2 regions of the Oleiphilus sp. HI0043 genome follow, and region 1 is predicted to be linked to the other one. Evidence: predicted binding sites of a transcription regulator. Region 1 holds the regulator's gene; the other holds the start of a gene.

What was found. Region 1 encodes FliA, which starts transcription of late flagellar genes. Its sites were predicted from a motif close to CTAAAGTTNNNNNNNNNNCNGCCGATA; they were not measured.
Region 2: the regulator FliA is predicted to act here: its motif matches at 7,649-7,675, upstream of fliD (flagellar filament capping protein FliD).

The regions. Positions count from the first base shown of each region.
Region 1 covers NZ_LWEY01001622.1:49,160-58,970, forward strand. Annotated here, with positions in the region: gene A3729_RS24630 (hypothetical protein) at 1-65, opposite strand, end outside; gene A3729_RS24635 (ParA family protein) at 114-896, opposite strand; gene motD (flagellar motor protein MotD) at 1,152-1,949, opposite strand; gene A3729_RS24645 (flagellar motor protein) at 1,969-2,709, opposite strand; gene A3729_RS24650 (chemotaxis response regulator protein-glutamate methylesterase) at 2,709-3,884, opposite strand; gene A3729_RS24655 (chemotaxis protein CheA) at 3,960-6,203, opposite strand; gene A3729_RS24660 (protein phosphatase CheZ) at 6,217-6,999, opposite strand; gene cheY (chemotaxis response regulator CheY) at 7,013-7,399, opposite strand; gene A3729_RS24670 (RNA polymerase sigma factor FliA) at 7,645-8,355, opposite strand; gene A3729_RS24675 (MinD/ParA family protein) at 8,385-9,206, opposite strand; gene flhF (flagellar biosynthesis protein FlhF) at 9,388-9,811, opposite strand, start outside.
Region 2 covers NZ_LWEY01001256.1:28,960-38,770, reverse strand. Annotated here, with positions in the region: gene A3729_RS15775 (TIGR04282 family arsenosugar biosynthesis glycosyltransferase) at 1-285, shown strand, start outside; gene A3729_RS15770 (M48 family metallopeptidase) at 320-2,314, opposite strand; gene A3729_RS15765 (flagellin) at 2,488-4,569, opposite strand; gene A3729_RS34365 (flagellin) at 5,040-7,112, shown strand; gene A3729_RS15755 (flagellar protein FlaG) at 7,198-7,575, shown strand; gene fliD (flagellar filament capping protein FliD) at 7,808-9,796, shown strand.

The DNA of each region.
Region 1 (9,811 bases):
TAATCATTTAGCAAATCTTCCGTGCTAGAGTGAGGCGTCCTGCTGTCAGTGTTATCCTGAGTCATTTGATAGTGTAATTAATCTCTCGTATGAGTTTAAAGCCTGATAAAGCCTTAGGCATTATTGCTTGTCAGCTCTTTAAGCGTCTGCAGTAGCTTCTTATAAGCTCTCACTCCGTGAGTATCAGCGTCGTAAATAGATGGTACCAGACCTTTCATACTTGCATCTCGGAACTTCGTATCAACGGGAACGGCATACTTCCAGACATCATCTCCCCACGTCGATTTGATGGTACGCAAGCTTTGTGTTGAAGCCTGTGTTCGACGATCAAACATGGTAGGCAGAATAAGATGTCTTAAATTGCTTTTCTGAGACCGAATAACCATACCCAAAGTATGCATCATTCTTTCCAAGCCTTTAATCGCAAGAAACTCTGTTTGACAAGGTACGATGAGCTGCTGGCTCGCAGCAAGAGAGTTGATCATTAGTACACCCAATGAAGGCGAATTATCGATCAAGACGTAGTCATATTGATCCCACAACATTGCCAGCGTTTTCGAAATGATCAGCCCCATACCTTCAACGCCAACCATTCTACGTTCAAGCGTCGCTAAAGCCGTTGAAGCAGGCATTAAATCCAGACCCGGGCAAGAAGTGTCAGTAATCAGTTGTTCAGGAAGACCATCAGGAACCTTACCCTGATGCATAAACAAGTCGAACGCACTTTGCTCAATCGTATCCGGGTCGTAACCAAAATAACTGGTTAAAGACCCATGCGGATCAAGATCCATAACCAACACTCTTTTGCCTTCTTGTGCCAACAACCCGCCTAGCGTTACTACACTAGTCGTTTTACCGACCCCGCCTTTCTGATTGGCAATACCCCAGATTCTCACCGCGTCACCTCTGAAAAATTATATTTTAGCTTTGCTCAAGCATACCATTTAGCCTAGCTGGCTAGAATATCCTGCTAGGGATACTTGCTAATTCTGTATCGCTTGAACAAATGAACAACGGAAATGGCATAAAGTTGCCGAATTTACGTCACTAATAATCTTAATAGTGTACAGAGCACAAATCGTGCCATCGGCACAGTATTGAAAGGTAAATACTTAGAAAATATTTCTTTATAAATGAATGAGCTACGAGACTTACTTCATTAAGCCCTGACGAATATCCTGACTTTTGGAAATTAATAGAACAACGCGGCGGTTTTTGCTTTTTCCAGCTGCCGTATCATTCCTAGCAGCAGGTTGAAACTCTCCGTAACCCATCGCGCCCATGCGAGAAGGCGACACCCCCTCCAGTGCGAGGTATCTAACAACTGTGGCTGCTCGCGCTGCAGAGAGCTCCCAATTAGATGGGAATACAGGGCTTCGAATAGGAACATTATCAGTATGCCCCTCTACCAGCATAGCGTTATCGTGCTGGTTCATAATACCTGCAATTTTTTCAATAATTGGCAAAGCATCATCAACAGGCTCCACACCGCCGCTTTGAAAAACAACCGTATCATCCAACGAGATCTCGATCCAATCGTCTTTCTTCTGAACGCTTACCTTTTCCTCGAATATCAAGTCTTCAAAGTTATCTTCAAACTCCCCTGCTATCATTTCGAGTTGGAGGTCTTCTTTGCTAGGTTCCTTCTTTTTCTTTCGTTGATCAGGGGGTGGTGATGACTCACCGATCATTGGTTGGATAAAAATTTCACGTGAATCCGGAGAGGTAGAGCGAGGACTTATATCTCCAACCTGAATTGGCTTTATGGTTTTCGCGGGAGCGTTAAAGACCCCTTCCAAACTCTCAGAAAGGACTTTATATTTACCTTCATTTACCGAAGAAATTGAATACATCACAACGAAGAAAGCAAACAGCAAAGTGATAAAGTCAGCGTATGATACTAACCAACGCTCATGATTATCATGCTCTTCTTCTAATTGCCTGCGCATAGCTTAGCTCAAGTGATAGTTAAGTGATAAAGCCGCGTAGCTTTAGCTCGATTGAACGAGGGTTCTCTCCCTCTGAGATTGCCACCAAGCCTTCGATAAGCATTTCTCTATACTGGGATTGCCGTTGAATCACAGACTTTAGCTTACTACCGACTGGGAAAAACAGCAGGTTGGCAAATGCAACGCCATAAATTGTCGCTACAAAGGCAGTCGCGATACCAGCGCCAAGAGAGGATGGGTCAGCAAGGTTACTCATAACATGTATCAGACCCATTACTGCGCCAATGATACCAATGGTAGGAGAATACCCCCCCATCCCGTCATAGATCTTTGCTGAACTAAGGTCATGACGCTCTTTAGAAATAAGATCCAACTCAAGTACATTTCTAATCACTTCAGGCTCAGCACCATCAACGAGCAGCTGAAGACCTTTACCAGCAAAAGGCTCATCTTCTTTCTCGACTGAAGACTCTAGCCCAAGCAAGCCCTCTTTTCTTGCTCGCATACTCCAGGAAATAACCTTTTCAATCCCGTCATCAATCGACACATAAGGCGGTATAAACACCCAGCGCAACATGACAATGCCTCGCTTTAATGTCTGAAAAGGAGTTTGTAACAATATCGCAGCAAACGTACCGCCTATAACTATTAAGGCAGCGGGGCCATTAAATAATGAATCAATATGGCCACCCTCTAGGTAGTTACCACCTAAAATGGCACCAAAGCCAAGGATAACACCTAAGATACTCAGCAAATCCATTACATCACTCCTTCAATCACGTGATCTGCTATGGCGTCAATATCAAAAGAGCCGTCAGAGTAACCAGCCTTGTCAACTGCCATCGGCATTCCATAAATTACGCAGCTTTTTTCGTTCTGAGTATAAACCGTGGAGCCAGACTGTTTAAGCAAGCGGCAACCTTCTCTACCATCGGCCCCCATACCAGTCAGAACAATTCCCAAAACTCTTCCGGGGAACGCTTTCGAAGCTGAACCGAAAGTCACGTCGACGGAAGGTTTGTAGGTCAACCTAGCATCACCTTCCAAAATTGAGATAGACCGACCTTTACCCGAGACAATCATTTGCTTAGCTCCAGGTGCTAAAATTGCTGTTCCTGCCTGCAATGTTTGCCCATCTACTCCATGCTTAACGGTAAGTTGACATAAATTGTTTAGGCGCTCTGCAAATGCAGGGGTAAAGGTCTCAGGCATGTGCTGAACAATCAGTACAGGAACCGGCAGATTAGCCGGTAGCTTTGACAGTACTTTTTGTAAGGCAACCGGCCCACCCGTTGAAGCGCCGATGACTAGAAGGTCTACCGGGTGAGATAACTTCTTGGCTCTGTGCGTGGCGCGTTGACCACGATTAGTACTCTGTACTTCCGGGCGTGACGGCACACTTTTATTTGTAGTGCTTGGGCGTCCGCTCACTGCTCTACGCTTTAAAACACTTGAACTCTCACTTGCTTGTATACTGGATGAAGCCTCGGGGTTTAGTGAGCTAGCGCTGCTAACCGAGCCACTTTGAGAAGTTCCACTCTTTTTTGCAATAGCCAGGATTCTTTTCTTCAGAACCTCTTGCATTTTCCCTGCATCGCGAGCGATATCTTCAAAATTCTTTGGTAAAAAATCGACCGCTCCAGCTTCTAGCGCATCTAGCGTTACACGAGCACCTTCGTAGGTAAGAGATGAGAACATTAGAATAGATGTAGGACATTCTTGCATGATATGGCGAATAGCTGTAACGCCATCCATAACAGGCATCTCGTAATCCATGGTGACCACATCAGGGGACAATTTCTTTACGAGCTCAATTGCTTCACGCCCGTTTGACGCAGTACCAACGATCTTGATTTCAGAAACCAAGCTTAGAATTTCACAAACCCGTTTCCGAAAAAAGCCAGAATCATCTACAACTAATACAGTGACACTCATCGAATCTAACAAGCGCCCCCGTAGCGATAAAGATTGCAGCGTGTACTATAGCGACAGCGCATCCTGATTTTTAGCCTATGCGTAGCGGTCTAATAGACTTGGAATATCTAGTATCAAGGCGATACGACCATCACCCGTAATCGTTGCGCCGGCCATGCCTGCTGTGCCATGTAGCATGTCACCAAGTGGTTTAATCACGACTTCTTCTTGGCCAACCAACTGATCCACAATAAAGCCTACGCGCTTACTACCCACAGCGACAATCACCACATGAGCAGAATCAGTATCTTCAGTGTATGAATTCACTAACCAGCGTTTGATGTAAAACAAGGGATAAACATTATCACGAACAACAACACACTCCTGTCCATCAACAACATTTGTCTTGGTCAAATCAAGGTGGAAAATTTCAACCACACTAACCAGAGGAAAAGCAAAGGACTGATTTCCAAGCTTAACCATCAAGGTAGGCATGATCGCCAAAGTTAAGGGTACTTTAATTGAAAGTCGCGAGCCTTTACCTAACTCAGAATCAATATTTACCGTACCGTTTAACTGGGTAATTTTTGTCTTAACAACATCCATTCCCACACCACGGCCGGAAATATCGGATATTTCCTGCTTAGTCGAAAAGCCAGGTGCAAAAATAAGGTTATAACATTCGCTATCGCTTAAGCGATCAGCAGCGTCTTGGTCGTAAATGCCTTTTTCAACAGCTTTTTGACGTAGAACCTCAGCATCCATACCTGCGCCATCATCTTCAATGGCTAGCATGATATGATCACCTTCCTGCTGTGCTGACAGAACCACCTGCCCTATACGTTCCTTACCTTTCGTCACACGGTCATCAGGCATTTCAATGCCGTGGTCTACAGCGTTTCGTACAAGGTGAACCAAGGGGTCAGATAGCGCTTCAACAAGGTTCTTATCAAGGTCAGTATCTTCACCAACCAGAACCAGGTTAACCTCTTTCTTAAGGTTCCGAGCCAAATCTCGCACAACCCTGGGAAAACGTCCAAAGACCTTCTTAATCGGCTGCATTCGAGTTTGCATAACCGCTGACTGAAGATCACCTGTCACGACATCTAAGTTGGACACAGCCTTCTGCATGGACTCGTCACTGCTTGCATCGCCAAGACGTTTTAGTCGGTTACGCACAAGCACCAATTCACCCACCATATTCATGATATCGTCTAGGCGCTTTGTATCAACACGAACTGTTGTTTCTGTCGCTATGGTTTCATTCTTCTTCGATGCCGCTTTAGCAGCTGGTTTTGCAGCCGGCTTTGGCTTAGCTGCAGCTGCTGAGGCTGGGGCCGGTGCAGGCGCTGGCTTTGGTGTGGGCTCTGGAGCCGGCGCAGAACTGGCAGCAGCCTTGGTCGTTGGCGACCCGCCTGCTCCATGAAGTTCATCCAGTAGCTTTTCGAACTCATTATCGGTAATCAACTCTCCATCACCGCCAGCAGGAGTAGCTGACGCTTCAGACGTGGCATCACCTGCAGCAATACCTTCGCTATTGAACTGACCTTCACCATGCAAGTCATCCAATAGTTTTTCAAATTCTTCTTCGCTTATATCACCCGACTCTGGCGAGCTGTTCGTGTCGCCACCCGCAGCCGGTTCTTCAAAAAACAAATCCGCCGAGGAGCTGTCTGGTGAAGCTGAGGCACCAGCACTTTCGCTGACACCAACAGGAGCACCGGAACCGTGTAGCTCATCTAACAAGTTTTCGAATTCGTCATCGGTAATTTCGTCAGATTCTTGTTCGGATGCCGCTGGTGCACTCCCTTTACCCGCATCATCATCTAATGCATCCAAGAGCTGTTCAAACTCATCATCAGTAATATCAGCCTCTTCAGCAGAGGCTTCTGCAGCAACCGGCTCCGGTGTTGGTTCAACAGCTGCAGGTTCAGCAGCAGGCGCAGCATCAGCAGGTTTCGCAAAACGTTCTAACTCACTTAAAAGCTGTGGGTCAGCTGGGGTTGGATCTTGGCCATCTCTGACTTCACTGAACATTTCGTTTACAGAGTCTAACGCACGTAAAACGACATCCATTAAGTCAGCATCAAGACTTCGCTTACCATTTCGCAGAATATCGAACACGTTTTCTGCAATATGACAACACTTGACCAGTGCATCCAACTGTAAAAAGCCTGCTCCACCCTTTACAGTGTGAAACCCTCTAAAAATTGCGTTTAGCAAATCTTTATCGTCTGGATTTTGCTCTAGATCAACCAGTTGCTCTGAAAGAAGCTCGAGTATCTCTCCAGACTCTACAAGAAAGTCCTGAAGTATCTCATCATCCGCTTCAAACCCCATCTTCTACGCCCCTTTAAAATCCTAGACTGGACAGCAAATCATCCACATCATCCTGGCCAGAAACAACGTCTTCGCGTTGCTCTGCATGGAGTTGTGGACCTTCACCCTCAATGCCTGTTTCTTGTTTTTCTACTTCGTGGACTGTTCCTGTAATCTGGTCAACCTTACCGGCCATTCTGACCAAATTAACAAGATTCTCTTCAACATCTTTAACCAATCCGGTGACTCGTTGAATCACTTGACCAGTTAAGTCTTGGAAAGACTGCGCTAACAGTATTTGCGTGAGATTATCATTTACTTTATCTGAATCCTCACACAACTTTCCAAGGAAAGTTCCCATTGTGGCTGTCAGCGTTCTAAACTCATCAGGTTTCATTTCCTTACGCTGTAAGCGAGACCAATCCATCTTGAGTTTTTTCGCTTCCTGGCTGATTCCTGAAGCATAAGGCATGGTTTCTTCGACAAGATCCAAGGTCTTGTTTGCAGCCTTATTGGTCATATCAACCACATACGCGAGTCGGTCGGACGCATCCTCTATAGTAGACAGGTCATCTTTAGCCGTCTCACTGGAAGCATCGATGTGAAAGTTCCGAATTGACTCGTGTAGCGACCGAGTTAAGCGACCGACTTCTTGGTACAGAGTTTTATCCCGAGTCTCATTTAACTCAGAAATAATACCTAACGCCCCCGACAAGTCTCCTTTGTCAATTCGCTCCTTCAACTCATTAGCCTGAGCCTTCAAAGTCTGCTCAAAACCGCTTAGAGGTTCGCTATTTATTAGCTTTGCGTCAGTCATGAATCGCTCAGCCTTAGGAATCGATACGTTCGAAGATTTTCTCAATCTTCTCTTTTAAAACAGCTGCGGTAAATGGCTTAACGACATAACCGTTCACACCTGCTTGCGCGGCAGCAACTATCTGATCTCGTTTAGCCTCAGCCGTTACCATTAGCACAGGAAGACTTTTGAGGTTATCGTCAGAACGAACATGCTGAAGCAACTCAATACCAGTCATCCCAGGCATATTCCAGTCAGTCACCAGAAAGTCATACTTACCTGTTTGAAGCATTGGTAAGGCAGTACTACCATCGTCAGCTTCATCAGTATTAGTAAACCCTAGGTCACGCAATAGGTTCTTAATAATTCGTCTCATTGTAGAAAAATCATCTACTACGAGAATTTTCATATCTTTATTCAAGTCGACCTCCACTCATGTCGATACCCGAAATTACATTTTAATACCTAAAAACAAGTCTAGTCGGTGTTCTTAGGCTAGCCAGTTTTTTTTGATATTTGTTTCACTTATCGGCACATTTCTTAACAACTATATAAAATCAAGCCAATTTATTAATTTTATTCGCTTTATTTTCCCCTTACATGGGGGACAAACTTTGAGAAAAGAGGTCTAAGCAAATAGTTCGATCAGGCTAAGACAAACTGCAATCAGGTACGCCAATCACTCATTCTAGCTTTCAAACGCATCGCTGCTTGAGAATGTATTTGACTTACTCGAGACTCACTAACAGAGAGCACCAAACCAATTTCTTTAAGATTCAACTCTTCTTCATAATATAAAGACAAAACCATTTTTTCACGCTCAGGGAGAACATCAATCTCTTTGGCCAAAGCTCGACGAAAGGCATCATTCTGAACATCCGTCGCGGGCGTGTCATTCTCGGACAAATACTCTTCACTAGAAACGTCACCTGACTCACTTAGCTCTTCAAAGCTAAATAACTTGCCACTAGCGCTGTCTTTCAAGCAAGCAAAGTATTCCTCAAGCGTCATACCTAACTCTGAGGCAACCTCGTCATCCTGCGCATCACGACCCTCTCTATCTTCAATAGCCTTGATCGCTTCACTTATCTTTCTTGCATTCCGATGAACAGACCTTGGCACCCAGTCTCCCCGGCGCACCTCATCCATCATCGAACCACGAATTCTAATGCCCGCATAAGTTTCAAAGGACGCACCTTTAGAAGCTTCATACTTCCTGGAAGCCTCTAATAACCCGATCATACCAGCCTGAATTAAATCATCGACCTGAACGCTAGACGGTAGACGAGATATCAAATGATGCGCAATTTTTTTGACTAAAGGCGCATGAGACCGAATCAAATCATCGGCACGTTTTACTTGAGCGTCTGTATACATCAGCCTATGACACCGGAACTAAACACGTTCTAGTTTGAGGTAGCCTGAACCAGGCGCTCAACAAAGAACTCCAAATGACCTTTTGGAGAAGAAGGCAGTGGCCAGCTATCCGCTTTTTGGGCAAGCGTCTTATATGCCAACGATGCTTTTGCACGAGGATACACATCAGAAACAGCCCGTTGACGCTGCACTGCTTTTTTCACCGACTCATCGAAAGGGATTGACCCAACATACTGCAGAGCAACATCGAGAAATCTCTCAGTAACGTGAGCAAGCTTGGAATAGAGGTGGCGCCCCTCTTCCTGCGTTTTAACCATATTCGCCAGTACACGAAAACGGTACATATCGTAATCGCGATTTAACAATTTAATTAGCGCATATGAATCGGTAATCGATGTAGGCTCATCACATACGACAACAATAACTTCTTGCGCAGCCCTAAGAAACGAAACAACACCATCGGATATACCTGCTGCGGTATCAATAATCAGGACATCGAGATCTTCAGAAATTTCACTAAAGGCATTAATTAAACCGGCATGTTCCATTGGATTCAAAGAAACCATTTTTTGCGTACCAGATGAAGCTGGTACTACTTTTATTCCTTTGGGCCCATCAACCAAAACGTCACGCAGAGAACATTCGCCACTTATCACATCCGCTATATTGCTTTTAGAGGTGATACCTAACAAAACATCAACATTAGCCAAACCTAAATCGGCATCTAAAAGTACGACACGACGCCCCATCTCAGCGAGCATAATCGAAAGGTTAATAGACACATTACTTTTGCCCACACCACCTTTACCGCCAGTTACCGCGATTACCTGAACCGGATTAGAATTCGCCATACTGGTGAAAATCCCCTTTTATACATCTAATTATTTTTCGCACTTCAGTTTATTCAACCATATTGAGATCTTCGTGATACTGAAACATTGACCGTATTTTCAGTGTATGCTGCATAATCTTGCTACATTCAGCTCTATATTTTAATCAACGCTAATAAGAGTTTAGCAGATATGATTAAGTTTACGCAGAATGAGAGAATATTTGATCTAAACCACCTTCATGCTCTTGGGCGCTGATTGTTACCCATCGCTCCGAACTATTCAATAAAGATTCAGCTCTCGAGAGGATTTCTTTTTGCCTAAACACATGAATATCCTCAGGAACTCGCTGACCGTCAGTAAAATAACTGGCTTTGAGACGCGTATCGATAAGAAAGCTCATCACCTCACCCAGGCTAACAGCTTCATCAACCTTAGTAATAATGGCGCCTGACAAGCCTACCATTTTGTAGTGATGGTAATTTGAACACATCACCTGATACTGCCCTACAGACGATACAACAAGGTGTGACTGAATATCATGACCCGACAGCTTTAATTCCTGCAGCTGCTCAGACCAGCACGCGTCGGTATGCATTAGGCCAGCAGTATCAACCAAGACAAGT
Region 2 (9,811 bases), on a different contig from region 1:
GTATCTGACCTGAAAGTTGTAAAAGATTCATTAAGTGAGCATGACGTGGCGATCATACCCGCAGAAGATGGTGGTTATGTATTACTAGCCTTACGCAGAGAAGCTCTGGCCCGAGTTAATGGTAATTGGCTCGATGGTGTTGAGTGGGGGAGTGATAAGGCGCTGGAGCAAACGCTTAGTTGCTGCAGTCGGATAGGACTAAGCTATCAAGTGCTTCCTGACTCGTGGGACGTTGACGAAGTGGCTGACTATGAGCGTTGGAAGGAAGTTATAGCTCAAACTTAGCGCATGATCTTGGCCAAGTTTGAGCTGAATATTGCTAGCGTTTTGCTAAATAAATTGAGTAGTCATGATTTATTTGCTTGGTTTTTGCTATTTTCAGTAAATTCTTTTTCGCCAAAGCGGTTGAAACGGCTTTCCCGTAGTGGTTTAGCACTTTACTTAGCTGCCAGTGAGAACTGCTGCTAAGTTCGATAGCAGTATTCAGCACAGGCTTCTGGTCATTGCTCCCAAACCATGCTTGGCGACATCCATCAATGGAATAGAAATATTCTTCGTTGATCAAACCTTCCCAATAAGCACTGTATTTGTCAGCGAGAATGGTGGATCTTAGAGCTCTGATATTTGCGCTGGTATTACGAAGGCCTTGCTTGGCAACCAGTGTTTCAATATCGGTACTCGCGTTATCGGGAGACTCACACAGCTTTATATTGAGAATGCCATTGGTACAAAGCTGACGCTTAACTAATTCAACGAATTCCGCATCAACTACCGGTGCTTCGGCCGAGATCGATGCAAAATGTATTTGGTTCCCATCTTCAAGAAAACGCTTTGCCAATGACTGTGGCCAAAACACTATATTAGATAAGCCTTTTTGATGGGCTTTTAGATGACACTCAGCTAGGTTCTCTAGACTATTTTCAAGGGCGAGGACATCAACATCGTTGAAGTGATTAGCATACTCAAGCGCACGTTGAGAAGCATTGGTGCCTGCAACTAATAGCAGTAAGCGTTCTGGCAGTTCCGATTCTGGCAGCTGGAAGTTATTGATTAGTTCCTGCTTCAAGGACTGCTGATTAAAAAAGTCGATTGTTTGCCGCCTTGGAAATGGCCCCGGTAAGTCATCTTTACTAGTTAGCAGTTCACTTTTCTTTTCTGGGAACTGCTGCTTGAAAGATTCACGCTCAGCTCGACGATATAGGGATGACTCCATTAAGGGTAATAATGCCGATGGCCACTGATCTAGTTCCAGCGCTGTTAAGTTAACTGCATAAGTCTGAGAGAAGAATGCCTTATACATACCCACAACAATCAATGCGCCGGCTACCTCATCAACTTCCCATTGGTGTTGGAGGGTATGTTGAAGAGATTGATCAATTAGCTCGACTTTTTCCTCTTCAACTTCATCAACGATTAAAGCGAAGTTAGTACGCTCCGCATAAACAGCAATCGCGATAGCTAGCACTTGTAGATCATCCCGAAGGGTGCCTGACTCAACGCACTCTAGCAAAATGCTTTGGCGCAATAGCGTTATAAATTCTTCAACATGCGGATCAGGTAAAATGCAGTTTAGTAAGGAGTAATACACTAAGGGGTCTTTTGCGACTTCAAGCATTTCAATCGTCGCATTTGGATTACTTAAATCATATTTTTTGACTAGCAATGCCGCGGCGAATCCGGCAAGTTTATCTAAAGCCAGTTCGCTCTTTGACAGAAGCAAAAACAAATCAGCTTCAAGCTGAGTGTTGTAAGATTCTATCTTTATATGAGGGCAGCAGTTAAGCATGCCATGCAAGATCGTAATGTCATCATAGCCATGATTGATTAAAGATCGATAATGGAGGTAAGCGACATCGAAGTGGCCAAGCGCATGATGAGCTCTGGCCATACCTAGAAATGCGTTCTTATTGCCATTATCAATTGAAAGTGCTTTTTCGAACTGTCTGATTGCTAACTCAGGCTCTTCAGAAATTATATGTAGATAACCTAGATTCGTCAGGTATTGTGTATTTTCAGGCGAGTGCTCTAAGCACTTATCAAATAGTTCTTTTGCGGCAGAAACATTCCCTCTATCAAGCTCTATGCGGCCAAGTAGGTTCATTGCCGGCGCGTTGTTCGGGTCGAAGTTGATGACTTCAGTAATCAGCTTGAAAGCTTTGTCCAAAGAAACCTTCTTGTCTTCAACAGCAGTATCGGTGCTGTTATACATTTTGTAGAGGTCATTCGCATGGATAAGCAGGCGTGCAATATCAGAACGTTCACAATCGCTGAATTCATTTACGATTGGTTGGAGCTTAGGAGTAGTAGGACTCATATTAGGTAAACCTCTTCCGCTTTTTTGTATTATCTAAGGTAGTGTCTAGTACTAAGCGAAGAGCGTGCCAGAAAAGATTGGTTTTCTAGGTGATATACAAGAAAAAAGCCGGCTAGGCCGGCTTGGAGAATAGATAGTAGTACTGTTTTTATTTTAATATTTTTAAGTCAGGTTTAACCCTGTAACAGTTGGAGTACCTGCTGTGGTTGTCCATTCGCCTGAGACAGGATCGAAAGACCCGCACTTTGTAATACCTGTGATCTAGACAGCTCAGCTGTTTCTGCGGCGAAGTCAGCGTCTCTGATTCGTGAGCTGGCTTCCGTAAAGTTTTCAGCTGCAATCGCTTGGTTCGTGATGGTGGATTCAAATCGGTTTTGAATCGCACCGAGGTTTGCACGTTGGAAGTTTATCGTTGTCAGTGCATTGTCGACAGCAGCCAAAGCTAAAATTGCGCCATCTGATGTTGATATATCAATGTCTTGTACTAGCTGTCCACTTTCGGCTGCGCCGTAGGTGCCGATTTCAAAGCCAGCTTTCTCAATGTCGCCTGTAATTGAGTCTAGCTCGATCTTACCAGCTGATTGCAGAGAAATTGATGCCCTATATTCGGTGCTAGCTGTTAGGCCGATGTTGGCAGGAGTGATACCTGTGAAAGCTCCAACGTCAATGTTTCTTCCATCATCGGCAATCAAGCGGAACTCTGAACCTAAAGCTTCCGCTCGAATACCTGTTTGGCCGGCCTTGTTGTTTATGGCTGAAATAATGGTGTTTTGTTTGTCTGCAACGGTATTTGTATCACTTGTCGAGATCTCAATGGTAACACCGTTTAACAGGAAGCTTCCAGACTCGCCAATACCGACACCAGGAGCTGCGATTGCTGTGGAATTAACCAACGTAGAGTTTACGGTTGCAGTAACACCTGACTGATCAGATACTAGGTTGATCGCATGCGCTTTTGCGATGGCGCTGGTTTCTGGGTTCGTAGAAGAAGGTGATGCTGTGTCAAAAGCGGCTAGTGTTGGTCCTACAGGGACGCTATTTATAACAAGATCTCCAGTAACAAATGTGGTGTTTGTAACGGCTTGACCAATGGCGCCACTGTTAGTGCCGCTGAATTTGCCAACAGCTAAGCCAGCATTTTCAATATCACCAGTTGTTGTGTCGATTTCAATTGGACCTCCATCGGAAGATACTAAGGAAAATGAGCCAGAGTAAGTTGCCGCACCAGCTAGGCCAACATCATTTAAATCTGTGATGGTTCCGGCTGTTGTTCCTATAGCTAATTCGATGTTCCTGCCATCTTCTGCTGATAACGATATACCAGTGTCTGCGCGACCATTAAAGGCAGCAACTACACCTGTTTGCCCGGATTTTTCGTTAATTGCGTTTGCGATGTTTTGAAGGTTTGCTTCGTCGCTGAGTAAGTCGCTGGCAGCAACATCAATGTCGACACCATTAATGGCAACTTGCCCAGATGATGCAGTGTTGTCGAACGTTCCTTCACCACCGCTTACGCGAGTGCTGCCAACTTTTGCCTCAATGCCTGTAATATCCGCTACCTTATTGATTGCGGCTGCTTTGGCGATTGCGCTCTTGTCTCGGTCTGAGCTAGAGAAGGCATCGTCTACACCGCTAGAAGCACCAACTGCAATACCATTAATAACTAAGTCACCTGCGGCCAATGCTGCAATTGCTTGTGTTGTGCCACCTTGTTGGTCTGAGCTGACGCCGTCAGTTTGTGCTGCGCCAAGCTTGTCAACTGTAGCGCCCTCAATGCTCACGGTAACAGATTCACCTTCATTTGAGCCGATTTGGAATGTGACACCGGAGAAAGACCCATCGAGCAAGTTGGTGCCATTAAAGTTTGTTTGCAGAGACACGCGTTCTATTTCAGCTTTTAATTGTTGAACTTCTTGGTCCAGTGCTTGTCTATCGATTGCACTGTTTGTTCCGTTTGCTGACTGAAGTGCTAGGTCCCTGATACGAAGCAGGTTATTGGTAATTGATCCTAATGCACCTTCAGCTGTTTGAGAAAGTGATACGCCATCGCCCGCGTTTCTTATGGCAACGTTGAGTCCTCTAACTTGTGAGTCAAAGCGTGTTGATATTGCCAAGCCTGCCGCATCATCCTTGGCACTGTTGATACGCAAACCAGATGAAAGACGCTGCAAGGCGGTCTGGTTAGCGGATTGAGAATTGTCCAGGTTGCGTTGTGCATTAATTGACGCGATATTGGTATTGATGATTTGAGGCATTGTATGCTCCTACTTATCTTCTATACCGGTGGACAGCATTCCTAAAGTTTTGGGATGAGTTACTACCGGCTACTAAATTAAAGTTTTTATAAAAGTTGTGATGCGTTAATTGAGCACCACTTTCCTTGCTGTTTGTAAAGCATGCACTGTGCCAGCTTTTGTTTGGGTGTTTTAAGTGTTTGTTAATATAGAAGTTTTTGTGTTTGTGTTAATGTGAGTAGTGTCTTTAAACGATATGTTTGCCGTTTTTTTGGCTAGTGCTTGCCGCAATCTATATAGCTAGTGAAGTAGGAGTGTTTGAGCAAGAAGGGGTTTGTTACACTTGCTTACATTGTTTTTGTAAAAAAAACTAAAGTAATTTTGTGGGGGGCCGTTAAATGATGTAACAAGCGATCGAGAGCGTGCTTTACAAAGCATGGTGTGTTTTAAAGTCTCGTTCGTTTACTTGCAAAATTGATCGGAGAAACGACATGCCTCAAATAATTAATACCAATATCGCGTCTTTAAATGCTCAGCGTAACCTTGAAAGTTCACAAAACGCTCAAAGCCAGGCTTTGCAACGTTTATCTTCAGGTTTACGTATCAATGGTGCGAAGGATGATGCGGCGGGTTTGGCAATTTCAAACCGAATCGACGCTCAGGTTCGTGGTCTTAACGTAGCTAACCGAAACGCAGGTGATGGTGTTTCTTTGGCACAAACTGCTGAAGGTGCTTTAAACAGTATCACAACTTCTTTACAGCGTGTTCGTGAACTAGCGCTACAATCAGCGAATGGTTCAAACACTGATTTGGAGCGTTCTTCTCTACAAGAAGAGGTTGAGCAGCTAAAAGCTGAAATTCAGTCAATTTCTGAAAAGACAAACTTTAACGGTCAAAGCCTTCTAGATGGCTCTTTCCAGGATACTGGTTTTCAGACCGGAGCAAACGTTGGTGACCGAATTGATGTAAGTATTAATGAAACTACTGTTGATACACTTGGCGCAGCTGCGACTGCTGGTGTGACGTCTAACAATAGTAAAACTGCATTAACTGCAGAGCAGACTATCGCCGCTGGTGACTTGACTATTAACGGTGCTGCTATTTCGGCTCCTGTTGGTAGTAATGACGACACGTCATTTGCTTTGCAGGGTTCAAGTGCAATTTCAAAGGCTGCTGCGATCAACGCAGAAACTGACCTGACGGGTGTGACCGCAACTGCAAACCCCAATACAGTCGAAGGTACAACTATAGCTGCGGGTGTTATCGGTACAGGTGTTGATGCTGAAACAGTCGCAATTAACGGTGTTGATATAGAGCTTCAGCTTGCAGAAGTTGAAGCAGAGACTGCGCTAACAGCAGTTGCAGATACAATTAATACAAAGAGTGACTTAACGGGTGTGACGGCATCGGTTGTCGAGACAAGCACAGGTTTTCGTGTTGATTTGACTTCTGAAGATGGTCGTAATATCACTGTTGATACAACAACTGGTGGTGCGGAAGACTTCGGTTTAGTTGATGATGGTACTGATGGTACCGCTGTCACATTTATTGGTGATGTAACGCTAACTAGTGATGACGGTTCTGATATTAATGTTGGTTCAAATACTCAGAATATTGATAACTTCGGTTTTGAAAAAGGTACATATAGTGGCAACAAGGCTGCACTAGTTGGTGATAATGGTAATGATGGTACTAGAGCTGCGCTACAGGCTGGTGACTTAACGCTTAATAATGTATCAGTTGGTGCGACAAAAGCAGGTGATGATACTGCATCTTCTACGCTATCAAGTTCAAGCGGTATTGCGCTAGCTGCTGCGATTAATAGGGTTTCAGACCAATCTGGTGTATCGGCTACGGTTAATGAAAACAGAGTTTACTCTGGTGATGTAACTGTGACTGGAACCGACTTTGATATCTCTATAAACGGGACGCAAATCACGGGTGCAATGGGGGCTGATCTTGCCACTAACCTAACAACAACTATTGATGCTATTAACGCTAAGTCTGGTTTGACGGGTGTAACAGCAGAAGCATTGGATAATAATCAATACACTTTGGTTGCTGAAGATGGTCGTAATATTGAATTGACTGTGGCTACGGCTGGTGACTCGGGTTTTACGACTGATGAAAACTATGTTGCTGGCGTTACGCTTGAGGCGGCTGGTGAGTTCTCAGTGGGTACGCTAACGGGCAATAATGAGCGGGCTGGTTTTAATGCAGTTGGTAGCTTTGGTGGATCAGAGTCGGGTACACTACTGAAAGATGTCGATATTAGTACCCTAGAGGGTGCTGAAGAAGCAATTACTGCGATCGATAACGCTATTAACCAGGTAGCAAGTGAGCAAGCGAAACTGGGTGCGATTCAAAACCGTTTTGAGTCTACTATTTCAAACAACTCTGTCAGTAGTGAAAACTTGTCAGCTGCAAACTCTCGAATTCGTGATGCGGACTTCGCGGCAGAAACTGCGGCATTGTCTAAGTCTCAGGTTCTACAGCAGGCAGGTATTTCAGTATTGTCACAAGCAAATGCTAGACCTCAGCAAGTTCTATCTCTTCTTCAGTAAGGGTTTAGTGCTTAGTTGATATGATGCCGGCTTTGATGAAAATCAAAGTCGGCTTGTTTGGTTATAAGTTAAATGAGGTGCTTATATGAGCGACGTAAAATTACAAGGTGTGGAGCAGTCTTTACGGCTAGCGGCAGCATCGTCGTCTCAGAAAACACGTGAGGCTGGCGATTCGCCTAAGAAAGACGCAGTCGATAAGTCAGTTGAGGAAGTTTCTGAGCTTGATCAATCTTCAGCAACTGAGAGTGTGGGTCAGGCAGTGACTCAGCTTAATGACTACGTTCAATCTGTAGAGCGAAATCTTCAGTTTAATCTTGATGATACATCCGGTAAGACGATTATTACGGTCGTTGATAAGGATACATCTGAGGTGATTAGACAAATTCCTGACGATGTCGCACTGAAGTTGGCTCAAGACTTGCAGCAGAATGAGCCATTGAGTCTTTTTAAGGCTAAAGTGTAATATTTTTTGTAAACTGTGAAGGGTGGTGCTCGTGCAAGTGGCAAGCTTTTCACAGTTCGTTACAATTTAGGGGGTAAACTTTTGCCCCTTCTTGCCGATATATTCTACAAGAGCGCTATATAGAGTTATTGTAGTGTTGACTCAATAGACAAAGTTTTCGCTGGGTTAGAGTGAGTCAAAGTCATTGTGGCTTTAACGCTTATTTAATCCTGTGGTATTCGAGGCGATAAGTATGGCAAGTGTATCTTCGGTTGGAATTGGTTCGGGTGTTCTCACCAGTGAGCTAATTGATAATCTCGCTAATGCAGAGCGCGCTCCGGTTGAGGCTCGCCTAGATAGTCAAGAAGCTGAAATTAATGCTGAGTTATCTATCTTTGGGCAGATTAAATCAGCAGTTACTGATCTTCGTCTACCTGCTCGTACATTATCAAATCCCCAGTTATTTGAATCGAAAACTGTTTCTTCTGGAAGCTCAGCATTTTCCGCTACGGTTAATACAAGTGAAGCGAGTGCGGGTGTTCATACTTTAGAAGTCTCCGCTTTAGCTGTATCTCAAACATTAACAACGACAGAATTTAGTGATTCAGATACCACTGCTTTAGGTGAGGGTGCGCTTTCTATCGTGGTGGATGGCAAAACTACCAACGTAACGATTGATAACTCAAACAATACGCTCGATGGTATTGCTGCAGCAATTAATGCTGAAGAGGATGTGGGGTTGACTGCATCAGTCTTATATACCGGTACGGGCTATAAGCTAGTCTTTAACGCCGACGAAACGGGTCTTGATAAAACTATCGATATAAGCGTTACTGACACGGGTGATGCAAGTAATACCGATGCAAATGGCTTGTCACGTCTTGCTTATACCGCAGGTGCCACCAATCTGATTCAAAGCCAGCCTGCTGCAGATGCAGCATTTAAACTTAATGGTGTGTCAATTACTCGCTCTAGCAACGAGATTGATGACGCTATCCCGGGTTTAAAGTTGTCATTAAATGGTACAAATGATGGTGCACCAGCGAGTCTGGTCATAGCAGATGATCACTCTGCAGTGATAGAGAAAGTGTCTGAGTTTGTTGAAAAGTTTAATGCCTTGCAGACTCTGATTAACGAAAATACCGAGTTTGACCCGAGTAGCGGTGTTGAAGCTGGCATATTATTGGGTGACTCAACGACTCGAAGTTTAATGAATCAGGTGCGCAGCGTGTTAGGTACTACCGTTGCTGGCCTGGAAAATGCCAATGTTAGAAGTTTGGCAGATATCGGAATTTCTACTAATTACCAGACTGGCTTGTTAGAGCTGAATGAAAGTGACTTGGCTGATAAGTTGGCTTCAGACCCTAGTGATGTTTCGGCTTTATTTAGTGAGCAGGGTCGAACAAGTGATGCTCAAGTAAGTTTTGAAACGGCAGGTATTAATACTAAGCCTGGCACATATGACATTGAGGTGACAACGGCTGCAACGCGTGGTGAGTTAGTTGGCGGGGTTAGTCTAGGTGCGAGTACAACGATCGATGCAAACAATGATGAGCTTACTATCAAGATAGATGGCGTTGAAAGTGGTGGTATTACACTCGATGCAGCGAGCTATACGCAGACGCAGCTGGCTGCAGAATTACAGTCAAAGATTAATGCTGACTCGGCGCTGAATGCTGCAGGTAAGTCTGTGACTGTAAGTTTAGATGCTTCAAACCAGTTAGTGATTAACTCTAATGTCTATGGATCGAGTTCAAAGGTTGAAGTTTCAGCTGTTGATACAAATACTTTAGCTCAACTGGGTTTGAGTGTGGCTGCTGGTACCGATGGGGTTGATGTTGAGGGTACGATTAATGGTGTGGCAGCGATAGGCTCGGGTCAAACGCTAAGTGCTGCGACGGGTGATGATTCTGAAGGCATTCGGGTTACAGTTGAAGGTACAGCAACCGGTTCTAGAGGTTCGGTAACCTATATTGAAGGTGTCGGTGAGCAGTTAGTTGATCTAATTACTCAGATTGTATCAATTGATGGTTCTTTGACAACAAAGAACGATACATTAAGTAAGTCGTTAGCAATGATTAATGAGGAGCGTTTAAAGCTTGATGAGAGAATTGAGTCTTTAACAAGTCGCTTGGCGCGTGAATTTACGGCAGCGGATATCGCAGTTTCGAAATTAAATAGTACGATGGATTTTATAAAGGCGCAGTTAGATGCGCTAGCAGGAACAGGTTCAGACAAATAAAGTTTGTTATTAATA